One region of the Curtobacterium sp. MCSS17_015 genome, then DNA from elsewhere that is predicted to be linked to it. Evidence: predicted binding sites of a transcription regulator. Region 1 holds the regulator's gene; each other region holds the start of a gene.

Region 1 (4,201 bases):
GAGCGCGCCGACGAGGTAGAGCGAGGCCATCAGAAGTTGAAGAACCGGTCGCGGAGCTTGCCGAACATGCCCTGCTGGAAGCGGGACAGCTGCGGCGAACCGGCCTTGTGCGTCTTCGCGAGCTGCTCGACGAGCTGGCGCTCCTTGTGGGAGAGCTTCGTCGGGGTGACCACCTGCACGCCGACCTTCAGGTCGCCGCGACCCGAGCCCCGCAGCTTCGTGACGCCGCGGTCCTTGATGACGAGGACGTCAGCGCTCTGCACGCCCGGTCGGAGTTCGAGTTCCACCGGACCGTCGAGGCCGTCGATGGTCGTCGTGGCGCCGAGGATCGCGTCGGTCATCGGGACCTCGAGCGTGGCGAGCAGGTCGTCGCCGTCGCGGCTGAACACGTCGTGGTGGCGGACCCGGACCTCGAGGTACAGGTCGCCCGCGGGACCACCGGCCGGACCGACCTCGCCCTGGCCGGGCATCTGCAGGCGGAGCCCGGAGTCGACCCCGGCGGGCACGTCCACCGGGACCGTGCGGCGGGCGCGGACCCGGCCCTGACCCTGGCACGTCGGGCAGGGGTTCGGGATGACGGTGCCGTAGCCGCGGCAGGTCCCGCACGGGGCGCTCGTGACGACGTTGCCGAGCAGCGAACGGACCTGGCGCTGGATGTGTCCGGATCCGCCGCAGATGTCGCAGGTCTGCGGGCTCGTGCCGGGTGCACAGCAGGAGCCGCCACACGTCTCGCAGAGCACGGCGGTGTCGACCTCGAGGTCCTTGTGCGTGCCGAAGACGACCTCGTCGAGGTCGACCTCGAGCCGCAGCAGGGCGTCCTGACCGCGCTCGGCGCGACTGCGCGGGCCGGTCCCCCGGCCACCGCCGCCGCCCCCGCCGCCGAAGAAGGCGTCGAAGATGTCGCTGAAGCCGGCGGCTCCGCCACCGCCGAACGGGCCGTCCTGGCCGCCGGCGTCGAAGCGGCGGCGCTGCTCCGGGTCGCTCAGCACGTCGTACGCGTGCGTGACGTCCTTGAAACGCTCCGCGGCGTCGGGGCTCGGGTTCACGTCCGGGTGGAGTTCACGGGCGAGCCGCCGGTACGCCTTCTTGATGTCGGCATCGGAGGCGTCGCGCGGGACGCCGAGGACGTCGTAGTGGTCTGCCAAGTGTTCCTCAGGGGGTGCGTGGGTGGACGGGGTGGGAAGCGCGCCGGGCGATCAGTTCTCGCCGAGCAGCCGGGACAGGTAGCGGGCGACCGCACGGACCGCGGCCATGTTCGTGCCGTAGTCCATCCTGGTCGGGCCGAGGACGCCCAGCCGGGCGATCTCACCGCGGGCGGCCAGGTAGCCGCCCGCGACGATGCTCGTGGCGTCGAGACCGTACTCGGCGTTCTCGGCACCGATGCTGGCGGCGACCGCGATGTCGTCGACCTGCATCTCGCCGAACAACCGGAGCAGGGTGACCTGTTCCTCGATCGCCTCGAGCACCGGGAAGAGGCCGCCGGAGAAGTCCTGCTCGCTCTTGGCGAGGTTGGCCGCTCCGGCCATCAGCAGGCGGTCCTGTCGGTTCGCCGCGACCTGCTCGACGAGGCTCGCGACGACCACGCCGGCGAGCGGCTGGACCTCGGGGCGCAGCTGACCCGGGATCGCCCGGAGCGCCTGCGGGGCGTCCTGCAGCGGCAGTCCGACCGTGGCGCCGTTCACGACGGAACGGACCTCGGCCAGCGCGGATTCACCGACGGCGACGTCGGTCTCGATGACGCGCTGCTCGACCCTGGCGGTGTCGGTGATGAGGACGACCATCAGCCGGGTGTCGGCCAGCCGGACGAGTTCGACGTGCTGGACGCGCGCGTGCCCCATGGTCGGGTACTGCACGAGCGCGACCTGGTTCGTCAGCTGGCTCAACAGCCGGACCGTGCGGGTGAGGACGTCGTCGAGGTCGTTCGAGGCGCCGAGGAAGGTCTCGATCGCCTGGCGCTGGGCACCGGAGAGCGGGCGCGCGGCCGCGAGGTGGTCGACGAACACCCGGTAGCCCTTGTCGGTCGGGACCCGACCGGAGGAGGTGTGCGGAGCGATGATGAGCTGCTCGTCCTCGAGCTGCGCCATGTCGTTGCGGATCGTGGCCGCACTCACCCCGAAGGCGTGACGCTCGACGATGGTCTTCGACCCGACCGGCTCCCGCGAGGCGACGTAGTCACGCACGATGGCCTTGAGGACCTCGAGGCTGCGTTCGCTGACCATCGGTTCCCCTTCCGCTCGTGCTGGCACTCTCACTGGTCGAGTGCTGATCTTACGCCCGACCACCGACGGCACGGGACTTCTGCACAGCAGCCTCGGTACGCTGCGGGCATGAGCTACGGACAGGAGCCCGGCGGCCCCGAGCAGCACCGCGACGACCGCGCCGGCGGCAAGCCCGACGGACAGCAGTACCCCGGGCAGTACCCGGGCGCTCAGCAGGCCGGCGGCGGGTACCCGGGCCCGGCCGGCGGGTCGCAGTACGGCGGGTGGCAGCAGCCCGGCCAGCAGTACCCGAACGGCTACCAGCCGCCGCAGCCGATGACCCCCGAGGACCAGCGCCTCTGGGCGACCCTGACGCACGTCGGCGGCATCTTCTTCAACCTCCTGGTCCCGCTCGTCGCCTACCTCGTCCTGCGGGACCGCGGACAGTTCGTCCGCGAGCACACCCGGGTGGCACTGAACTTCCACATCACGATGGCCATCGCCTACTTCGCCGGCGGCCTGACGTCCGTGCTCGGCATCGGGTTCCTCGTCATCGCGGCCGTCGCGATCGTGTCGATCGTGTTCGGCATCATGGCCGCCATCGCCGCGAACCAGGGCCAGTTCTACAAGTACCCGCTCTCGATCGAGTTCTTCAAGCCCTGACGTCGTCGGCCGGCTCGTCGAGCAGGTCGCGCACGACGGCGTCCGCCAGCAGGCGGCCCTGGACCGTCAGCTCCAGGGAGCCGCCGAGGGCGGCCCGTCCGTCCACGAGACCGCGCGCGATGAGCCCGGCGACGCGGCTCCGGGCCTCCTGGCGGAGCTCGTCGATGCGCAACTCGCCTCGCACGCGAGCGGCCAGGAGCACGCGCTCCACGTACCGCGTCTCGTCGTCCAGCGTCTCGCGACCGGCGGCTGGCGACTCGTCCTGCAGCACCCGGTTTGCGTACGCGGCCGGGTGCTTGACGTTCCACCAGCGCGTCCCGGCGACCGCGGAGTGCGCACCGGGGCCGATGCCCCACCAGTCGTGACCCTTCCAGTAGGACAGGTTGTGCCGGCTGGCGTGCTGTGGGCCGCGCGCCCAGTTCGAGACCTCGTACCAGTCGTAGCCGGCGTCGCCGAGCACCCGGTCGGCGAGCTCGTACATGTCCGCGGCCAGGTCGTCGTCCGGTGCGGGGAGTTCCCCCCGCGAGACGGCGCGGCCCATCGCGGTCCCGTCCTCGACGATGAGCGAGTACGCCGAGACGTGGTCCGGCGCGCACGCGATCGCGGCGTCGAGCGAGGTGCGCCAGTCGTCCAGGGACTCCCCCGGCGTCGAGTAGATGAGGTCGAGGCTGACGTCGAGACCCTGCTGCTTCGCGAGGTCGACGACGACCGGCACCCGCTCGGGGTCGTGCGTGCGGTCGAGGGTCGCGAGCACGTGCGGGACCGCGGACTGCATGCCGTAGCTCATCCGCGTGAAGCCGGCCCGCTGCAGGGTGGCGATCGAGTCGGCGTCGACGGAGTCCGGGTTCGCCTCGGTCGTGACCTCGGCCCCGGGGACGATTCCCCACGTGTCGTCGATCGCCCGCAGGATCATCGCCAGGTCGGACGCCGGCAGCATCGTCGGGGTGCCGCCACCGAAGAACACCGTCGAGACCGGGCGTCGCGGGACCCCGGAGCGCTCGAGCACCCGGTCGGCGAACGCGATCTCACGCAGGGCATGGCCGGCGTAGTCGTCACGGCGCACCCCGCGGAGCTCGGACGCCGTGTACGTGTTGAAGTCGCAGTAGCCGCAGCGCACCCGGCAGAAGGGCACGTGCACGTAGACGCCGAACGGGACCTCGCCCGCTCCGGGTGCCGGTGCGACCAGCCCGTCCGACGGAGCGGGATCGGCGATCGGGAGAGCACTCGGCATGGAGTCCATTGTCCGTCATCATGGACGGCATGGAGCACCACCCCGTCCCCACCACGGTCCTCTGGGACATCGACGGCACCCTCGTGCGCAACGCCGCCTCACCGGGCAA
Region 2 (4,201 bases), 1.6 Mb from region 1:
CGGCGCCGTCGGGGCGGCGCAACGTGCCGTCGGGGCGGCGCAACGTGGCATCGGGGCGGCGCAGCCCGCGGCCGGGCGGTGGCGGACGGCAGGCTGATGGCGGGGGGCCGAGACGCCGGTGTCAGCGGGAGACGCCGCGAAGCGACCGAGACGCCGCCGATGGTGGCGGCGTCGCGCCATGGGAGCGGCGTCGCGCGCAGACGGGCGTGTCTCGCGCGCGTGGGGCGTCGAGGGGACCGCGACGCCGCACGCAGACGGGTGCGTCTCGCCCACACCCGGCGGGCACCGGCCGGGAGGCCCGCTCCGCCCCCGTCAGCTCAGGCCGGCTCGGGGACGACGTCACGTCGCGCACCTCGCCGCGCTGCGGTGAACGAGTCCACCGTGAGCACCACGAGCGCCAGCCAGACGATCCCGAATCCCACCCACCGCGAGGCCGACATCGGCTCGTGCTGGACGAGCACGCCCACGAGCAGCTGCATGACCGGTGCGAGGTACTGCGTCAACCCGAGCGTCGACAGGCTCACGCGCCGCGCCGAGGACGCGAAGAGCAGCAGCGGCACCGCCGTCGCCGGCCCGGTCAGCACCGTGACGAGGGCGTGCGGCCAGCCCTCGCTCGTGAAGGTCACCCCACCGCCGAGCCCGGTGACCCCGAGCACCACGAGGGTGCCGACGGCGAGGGGCAGCAGCCACACCGTCTCGATCGTCAGCCCGCTGAGGGCGTCGACCGTGCCCCCGACGCGCTTCTTCACCAGGCCGTACGAGCCGAACGAGAACGCCAGCACGAGCGCGATCCACGGCATCTGCCCGTAGCCGACCGCGATGACGACGACGGCCAGGACGCTGATCCCCACCGCGGTCCACTGCAGCGGACGCAGGCGTTCGCGGAGGACCAGGACGCCGAGGGCGATCGTGACGAGCGGGTTGATGAAGTACCCGAGGGCCGCCTCGACCGTGTGGCCCGTCGTCGTCGCGAGCACGTACACGGTCCAGTTCACCAGGATGAGCCCGGCAGCGACCCCCATCACGCCCATCACCCGGGGCTGCACGAGCAGGGACCGGGTACGGAGCCACGACCGGGTCGCCAGGATCGCCACGGCGCAGAACACCAGGCCGAAGACGATGCGCCACGACACGATCTCGAACGCGGCGGCGGGGGCCATGGCCGCGAAGAGCAACGGCATGAGCCCCCAGAGCCCGTACGCCACGAGCGCCTGCACCACACCGACGGACGCCTCGCTCCGCGCTGGGCGCTGGGGAATCGGTTCACTCACGGAACCATCCTAGGAAGGCGGGCCGACGGACGCGCCCGAACCCGGGCCTCCCGGCGGTCTGCGGTGATCCCGGAACGACGAACGCCCCGCCGGCCAGGCCGACGGGGCGTTCGTGGAGCGGGTGTCAGTGCTCGATGACCGCGAGGACGTCGCGGGCCGAGAGGACGAGGAGGTCCTCACCGGAGTACTTGACCTCGGTGCCGCCGTACTTGGAGTAGATGACCTTGTCGCCGACGGCGACGTCGAGCGGCACGCGGTTGCCGTTGTCGTCGATGCGGCCCGGGCCCACGGCGACGACCTCGCCCTCCTGGGGCTTCTCCTTCGCGGTGTCCGGGATGACCAGACCCGACGCGGTGGTCTGCTCCGCCTCGACCTGGCGGATGACGATGCGATCTTCGAGCGGCTTGATGCTGACGGCCACGGTGACCTCTTCTTTCTCGGTACGTGTTCGGTACTGACGAAAACCGGGTTGGCACTTCCCTCGGGAGAGTGCCAACCCCAACTGTAGGACGTCACTGGCACTCGGTCAATCCGAGTGCCAGCGCGCCGCGCACTGCCCCACCTGGGAGGATCGGGGCATGGACGCCGCCGAACTGACCCAGCTGCTGACCCCGGCGGGGATGGACCTGCTCGACCGTACGCCGTCCGTCTCGGACGGCGGCGAGATCGTCCGGGTGGTCTCACGTCTGCGGGCCGAGGGCCACGACCCGGCGCTCGTCGCGGCGGTCCTCACCCAGGCGAAGCTCCGGCAGAAGGCCCGCGGCAAGTTCGGTGACTTCGCCGCGCGCATGCTCTTCACCGCCGCCGGGCTCGAGCAGGCGACCCGACTGCAGGTCGCCGCGCAGCACGCCGGGCGGTTCGCCGCCGCCGGCCTGACCCGTGTCGCCGACCTCGGCTGCGGGATCGGCGGGGACGCGCTCGCGATGGCGGCGCTCGACCTCGACGTCACCGCCGTCGACCGGGACGAGGTGACGGCTGCCGTCGCGACGCACAACCTCGCGCCGTGGCCGAACGCCCGCGTCGAGCTCGGCGACGCCGCTACGTTCGACATCACCTCCGTGGACGGGGTCTGGATGGACCCGGCCCGCCGGACCAGCGGGCACTCGGACACTCGACGACTCGCCGACCCGGACGACTGGTCGCCCTCGCTCGACACGGTGTTCGCGGCGGCGACGACCACCCCGACCGGCGTCAAGCTCGGCCCGGGCATCGACCGCGACCTGATCCCCGACACCGCTGAGGCGCAGTGGACGTCGGTCGACCGGGAGGTCGTCGAACTCGCCCTGTGGTTCGGCCCGCTCGCCCGTCCGGGCGTCCGGCGCGCGGCGACCGTCATCGGCACCCACGGCATCGCCGAACTGACGGGGGCCGCCGACGCCGAGGACGTCGAGGTCGGGTCGCTCGGGGCGTACCTCTACGAGCCCGACGGGGCCGTCATCCGCGCCCGGTTGATCGGGGACCTGGCGCGGTCGATCGACGGGCGCATGCTCTCCGAGGGCATCGCCTACGTGACGAGCGACCGGGCGGTCGTGACGCCGTTCGCGCAGGGGTTCCGCGTCCTCGACACGATGCCGCTCGACGTGAAGCGCCTCGCCGCCCGGCTGGCGGCCGACGACATCGGCACGGTCGAGATCAAGAAGCGCGGCGTCGACGTGGACCCGGCCGAGTTCCGCAAGCGCCTGCGCCTGCGGGGCCGCGGTCGCGTCACGCTCGTGCTCACCAGACTGGAGGGTCGCCACACGGCCGTCCTGTGCGAGCGGCTGGACGACGTGACCGGCTGAGACGACGAACGGGCACCGCCGTCCTGGCGGTGCCCGTTCGTCGAGGCGGAACCGCCCCGGTGCTGCCGGTCAGGCGATGAGCGCGCTGGCGCCGGAGGTGTCGTACCCGTCGTAGCCGTCGTAGCCGTAGCCGCCCGACCCCGGGTTCTGTGAGGCGAACACGACGAACGAGATGAACAGGATGACGCCGAGCAGGGAGATCGCCGTCAGGATCCAGCCGCCGATGACACCGGCCAGCGCGAGACCGCGGCCCTGCTCCCCGGTCTGTCGGATGCGACCGAGGGCGATGTGGCCCATGATCGCGCCGGCCGGGCTGGTGAGGACCGTGAGTGGTCCGAAGACGAGTCCACCGAAGGCGAAGACGATCGACAGGATCGCGAGGGCGCTCGTCCTGCGCGGCTGTCCGTAGGGGTTCTGGCTCGTGGCGGCGTACGGGTTGTACGCGGCTGCGCCCTGTTGGCCGTACTGCTGCTGGCTGTACTGCTGCTGGTTCGAGGAGGGCTTCTGCGACCCGTACTGGCCCTGCTGGGCGTAGGCCCCGGGCTGCGGGTACGCGCTCTGCCCGGACTGCCGCCCGTACGGGTCCTGCGAGCCCCACGAGGTCGGTGTCCCGTACTGACCCGACTGCCCGGAGGTCGCCTGCGAGCCGTACTGACCGGCGGCACCGTACTGCCCCGCCGACCCGTACTGGCCGGGCGTCGCGTACGGGCTCTGCTGTCCGGGCGAGGAGGCCCCACCGCTGCGGTCCCCCACGGGGTCCGTGACGCCCTGCGCCGCCGAACCCTGCCCAGAGGACGCGAACGGGTCGCGCGTCACCGGCTCGTGCGCACGGTCCGGATCGGCAGGCGTCGCAGCCGACGCCTGACCCGACGTCTGGTCGGACACCTGGTCCGGCGTCTCGTCCGGCGTCGATCGGTCGTTCTGGTCGGACACGTTGCACCCCTCCCGGCGACCGGGCGGCCACCGGCACCGATCCTCCCACACGGCTCCCGGGACCGTTCAGGAGCGGGACCGGGCGGGGTCGTGCCCGGTCAGACCTGGACGGTCGTCACCGGCAGGGTCGAGTCGGCCGCGATGCCGAGGTCGCTCGGGGCGTGCCCCTCGGCGACGAGCCGGGCCCCGACCGCCGCGATCATCGCCCCGTTGTCG
Region 3 (4,201 bases), 1.6 Mb from region 1:
CCCCGCGTCGACGACCCGGACACGCATCCTGCTCTCCATCGGTGACTCCGATCCTGCCCGGACCCGCGCCAGCGCGGCTCGCGCCCGGCGCACGTGTCGTCCCCTGGGCGGGATCGCCGCTCGCAGTCCGTCGAGCGTCGCCAGATCCGCAGGACCGAGGAAGTAGTCGCCGAGCACGACGAGGTCCTCGAGGCTCGACGACCCGGCACACTCGTACCACGAGCGCGCCGGCGCACTGAGCCGGAACCCGTTCCGGTACCGCACGTCGACGGTCGGGTCCCGGACGCGATGTGGGACGACGTGCGGGCGTCGCATGACCGGAGCGACTCCGACGGACGTGACGTGGACCGCCTCGCCTCCGAAGTGGCCTGACACCGGCGCTCCCCAGAACAGTGCCGCAGTGCCATGGCTGAAGAACTGGTCGTCGCGGAGCACCAGTGCGAGCGCCTCGACCCTGGACACACCGAGGCCGGAGGGAGCGCGGACCCCGTGGATGGGCGCTTCCAGGTCCGTCCGACTGAGCCGTGTGCGGGTCGCGCCAGCGGCCACCGCGTCCCGCACGCGGAACGGACCGTCGTCGGGCACGGGAAGTTCGGCTGGTCTGCTCATGGCCGTGAGCCTCGTCGACGAGGACCGGCGTGGACACGACGTGGATCGCGCTTGTGGAGACGGAGGCGAGCCGGGCCTCCTGTGCGACGGAGTGAACGCGACGGAATCCTCCGGCGCCTGCGCGACACCGCCGGTTCCACGACGTGCCGTCTGCGTTCGTCGCGGTTCCGCAATTCTGCGATCCCGGCGCGCGAGATGCGCGAATTACGGAACCTCGGAGGCCCCCCCCACGCGGAGGCCCCCGCACGCGGAAGGGCCCCCGCACGCGCAGCGTGCGAGGGCCCTTGCCAGCAGGACGGACTAGAAGTCCATGCCACCCGTCGGGTCGCCGGCCGGCATGGCCGGGGTCTTCTCCGGCTTGTCGGCGACGACGGCCTCGGTCGTGAGGAACAGACCGGCGATCGACGCGGCGTTCTGCAGCGCCGAGCGCGTGACCTTGGCCGGGTCGATGATGCCCGCGGCGATGAGGTCGACGTACTCACCCGTCGCAGCGTTGAGGCCGTGGCCGGCCTCGAGCTCGCGGACACGAGCGGCGACGACACCCGGCTCGAGACCGGCGTTCAGCGCGATCTGCTTGAGCGGCGCGTCGATGGCGACACGGACGATGTTCGCACCCGTGGCCTCGTCACCCTCGAGCGAGAGACCGTCGAGCGCGACCTTGCCGGCCTGGATGAGGGCGACGCCACCACCGGCGACGATGCCCTCTTCGACGGCTGCCTTCGCGTTGCGGACGGCGTCCTCGATGCGGTGCTTGCGCTCCTTGAGCTCGACCTCGGTCGCGGCACCCGCCTTGATGACGGCAACGCCACCGGCGAGCTTGGCGAGGCGCTCCTGGAGCTTCTCGCGGTCGTAGTCGGAGTCGGTCGCCTCGATCTCGGCGCGGATCTGACGGACGCGGCCGGCGATCTGCTCGGCGTCGCCGGCACCCTCGACGATCGTGGTCTCGTCCTTGGTGATGACGACCTTGCGGGCACGACCGAGGAGGTCGAGCGTCGCGTTCTCGAGCTTGAGGCCGACCTCTTCCGAGATGACCTGGCCGCCGGTGAGGATCGCGATGTCCTGGAGCATGGCCTTGCGGCGGTCGCCGAAGCCCGGGGCCTTGACGGCGACGGACTTGAAGATGCCGCGGATCTTGTTCACGACGAGCGTGGCCAGGGCCTCGCCGTCGACGTCCTCGGCGATGATCAGGAGCTGCTTGCCCGCCTGGATCACCTTGTCGACGACCGGCAGGAGGTCCTTGATGTTCGAGATCTTCGAGTTGACGATCAGGATGTACGCGTCCTCGAAGACGGCTTCCTGGCGCTCGGGGTCGGTCACGAAGTACTGCGACAGGTAGCCCTTGTCGAAGCGCATGCCCTCGGTGAGCTCGAGCTCGGTGCCGAAGGTGTTCGACTCCTCGACGGTGACGACACCTTCCTTGCCGACCTTGTCGATGGCCTCGGCGATGAGTGCGCCGATGGTCGGGTCAGCGGCCGAGATCGACGCGGTGGCAGCGATCTGGTCCTTGGTCTCGATCTCCTTCGCGTCGGCGAGGAGCTGGTCGGAGACGGCGGCGACGGCCTTCTCGATGCCGCGCTTGAGCGACACGGGGTCGGCACCGGCGGCGACGTTGCGGAGGCCTTCACGGACGAGGGCCTGGGCGAGGACGGTCGCGGTGGTCGTGCCGTCACCGGCGACGTCGTCGGTCTTCTTGGCGACCTCCTTGACGAGCTCCGCACCGATCTTCTCGTACGGGTCGTCGAGCTCGATCTCCTTGGCGATGGAGACACCGTCGTTCGTGATCGTGGGGGCGCCCCACTTCTTCTCGAGGACGACGTTGCGGCCGCGCGGGCCGAGCGTCACCTTCACGGCGTCGGCCAGCTGGTTGAGGCCGCGCTCGAGGCCGCGTCGGGCCTCTTCGTTGAAAGCAATGATCTTTGCCATGTGAGTTCTTCGTCCCTCCCGGACGTCGTCATCGGGGTCGTTCTGGCACTCAGCCTGGCCGAGTGCCAAGCCCGATTCTGGCACTCGCCACCCGAGAGTGCAACACAGTCGGGAGGCTCTGCCCCAGTCCACAGGTCCGCTCGGTACCCGGTCCCCGTGACGACGAACGCGCCGCCCCGGACGGGACGGCGCGTTCGCGAGCGGTTCTGGGCGACTAGGCGGGACGGACCGACTCGGCCTGCGGGCCCTTCGACCCGGTGCCGACGTCGAACGTCACTGCCTGGCCCTCTTCGAGGACCTTGTAGCCGCTCATGTCGATGGCCGAGTAGTGCACGAACACGTCCTGGCCCCCTCCATCCACGGTGATGAAGCCGAAGCCCTTCTCGGCGTTGAACCACTTCACGGTTCCGTTGGCCATGTTCCTTGCTCCCTGCGGTACTGCTGTTGCGAACGACGGCACCATCGCACGTGGCGTCCGTCGGGTCCGAGCGCGTGTCGACTCACCCGGTTTCACGCCGGACGGGTCTCGGGGAGAGGCGTCGTCGCGATCGCGGGGTGACCAATGGTGACTCTGACCGAACCTCGCTGTTTCGGCAAGGGGTGTGACACGCATTTCACGCAGTGAACCCCGATCCGCAACGTGTCGGAAACACGACGAGCGTGTGCGACGCCTTCGGACCGTGCGGTCAGCCCGTGTAGTCGGACCCGAGCACCACGGAGACGTCGGCGTTCGGGAACGCCGAGGACTGCTGTACGGCACTCACCCCGAGGGACTGCGCGACGCCCTGCGCGACGGCCGCCTGCGACTCCTGCTGGTAGTACACGATCGTCTGCGTCGCCCCGGTCGTCCCGGCGTCCCCGGTCGAGGTCACGGTCCACCCGGCGCCGCCGAGTTCCGTCGACGCGTTCGCGGCGAGGCCCGCCGTCGAGGTCCCGTTCAGCACGACGAGCGTTGTCGCGCCCTGGTCGGCGGCGGTCGCGCCCGCTGCGGCGGAGGGCGACTGCGTCGCCCCGTCTCCCGCGCCGGAGTCCGTCCCGGGGGAGGCACTGGCCGACGGCGACGCGGACGCGGAGGGCGTCGACCCCCCGCTGCCCTCCGTGAACTGCACGCTGCCGTTGAGCAGTGCGAGCACGAGCACCCCGATGCCGACGAGGACGCCGGTCGCGAGCGCCGCCCACGCGAAGACGACCCACCCGCCACCTCGTCGCGCGGCACCGCGGTGCGCGCCGACCCGGGGGCCGTCCGGGACCTCGTCGAACCGGTCTCGCTCGAATCTCGTCATCGTTCCTCTTCACGTCCTTCGTGGTCGGCCGGGGGCGCGACGAAGCTGCGGGCAGCGCGTGCGCTCGTCCGGGCCCGGCGGAGCCGCTGCAGTCGGGTGACGAGCTGCGGGTCGTACGCGAGGGCTGCCGGTGAGTCGATCACGCGGTTGAGCACCTGGTAGTACCGCGCTGGCGACATGTCGAACTCGACCCGGATCTCCGCTTCCTTCGTCCGGTCGTGCCGTGCCCGCACGAGCTCGAAGGCGAGCACGTGCTTGGCGAGCTCGGTGAGCTCGTCGGCGGGGAGGGCGGGCACAGCGTGGTCCGATCGCGAACGGGTTGCAGGTCTCGCACATCGTAGGGGCGGACGGCAGGTCGACCCTGGCACGGTGCTGGACTGTCGCGG

The links. Region 1 encodes HrcA, which represses chaperone genes, less so after heat shock. Its sites were predicted from a motif close to TTNGCACTCGNNNNNNNCGAGTGCNAA; they were not measured.
Region 2: a site for HrcA is predicted at 1,787-1,813, ahead of groES (co-chaperone GroES). Genes of this name have one in related genera too.
Region 3: a site for HrcA is predicted at 2,575-2,601, ahead of groL (chaperonin GroEL). Genes of this name have one in related genera too.

The regions. Positions count from the first base shown of each region.
Region 1 is NZ_CP126256.1:1,317,538-1,321,738, reverse strand. It holds gene DEJ18_RS06175 (16S rRNA (uracil(1498)-N(3))-methyltransferase) at 1-30, opposite strand, end outside; gene dnaJ (molecular chaperone DnaJ) at 30-1,145, opposite strand; gene hrcA (heat-inducible transcriptional repressor HrcA) at 1,197-2,219, opposite strand; gene DEJ18_RS06160 (DUF4870 domain-containing protein) at 2,328-2,861, shown strand; gene hemW (radical SAM family heme chaperone HemW) at 2,851-4,092, opposite strand; gene DEJ18_RS06150 (HAD family hydrolase) at 4,101-4,201, shown strand, end outside.
Region 2 is NZ_CP126256.1:3,035,241-3,039,441, forward strand. It holds gene rarD (EamA family transporter RarD) at 318-1,271, opposite strand; gene groES (co-chaperone GroES) at 1,396-1,692, opposite strand; gene DEJ18_RS14485 (class I SAM-dependent methyltransferase) at 1,850-3,052, shown strand; gene DEJ18_RS14490 (DUF4190 domain-containing protein) at 3,122-3,985, opposite strand; gene tsaD (tRNA (adenosine(37)-N6)-threonylcarbamoyltransferase complex transferase subunit TsaD) at 4,084-4,201, opposite strand, start outside.
Region 3 is NZ_CP126256.1:2,891,168-2,895,368, forward strand. It holds gene DEJ18_RS13855 (putative endonuclease domain-containing protein) at 1-609, opposite strand, end outside; gene groL (chaperonin GroEL) at 910-2,532, opposite strand; gene DEJ18_RS13865 (cold-shock protein) at 2,747-2,950, opposite strand; gene DEJ18_RS13870 (LytR C-terminal domain-containing protein) at 3,219-3,815, opposite strand; gene DEJ18_RS13875 (DUF3263 domain-containing protein) at 3,812-4,111, opposite strand.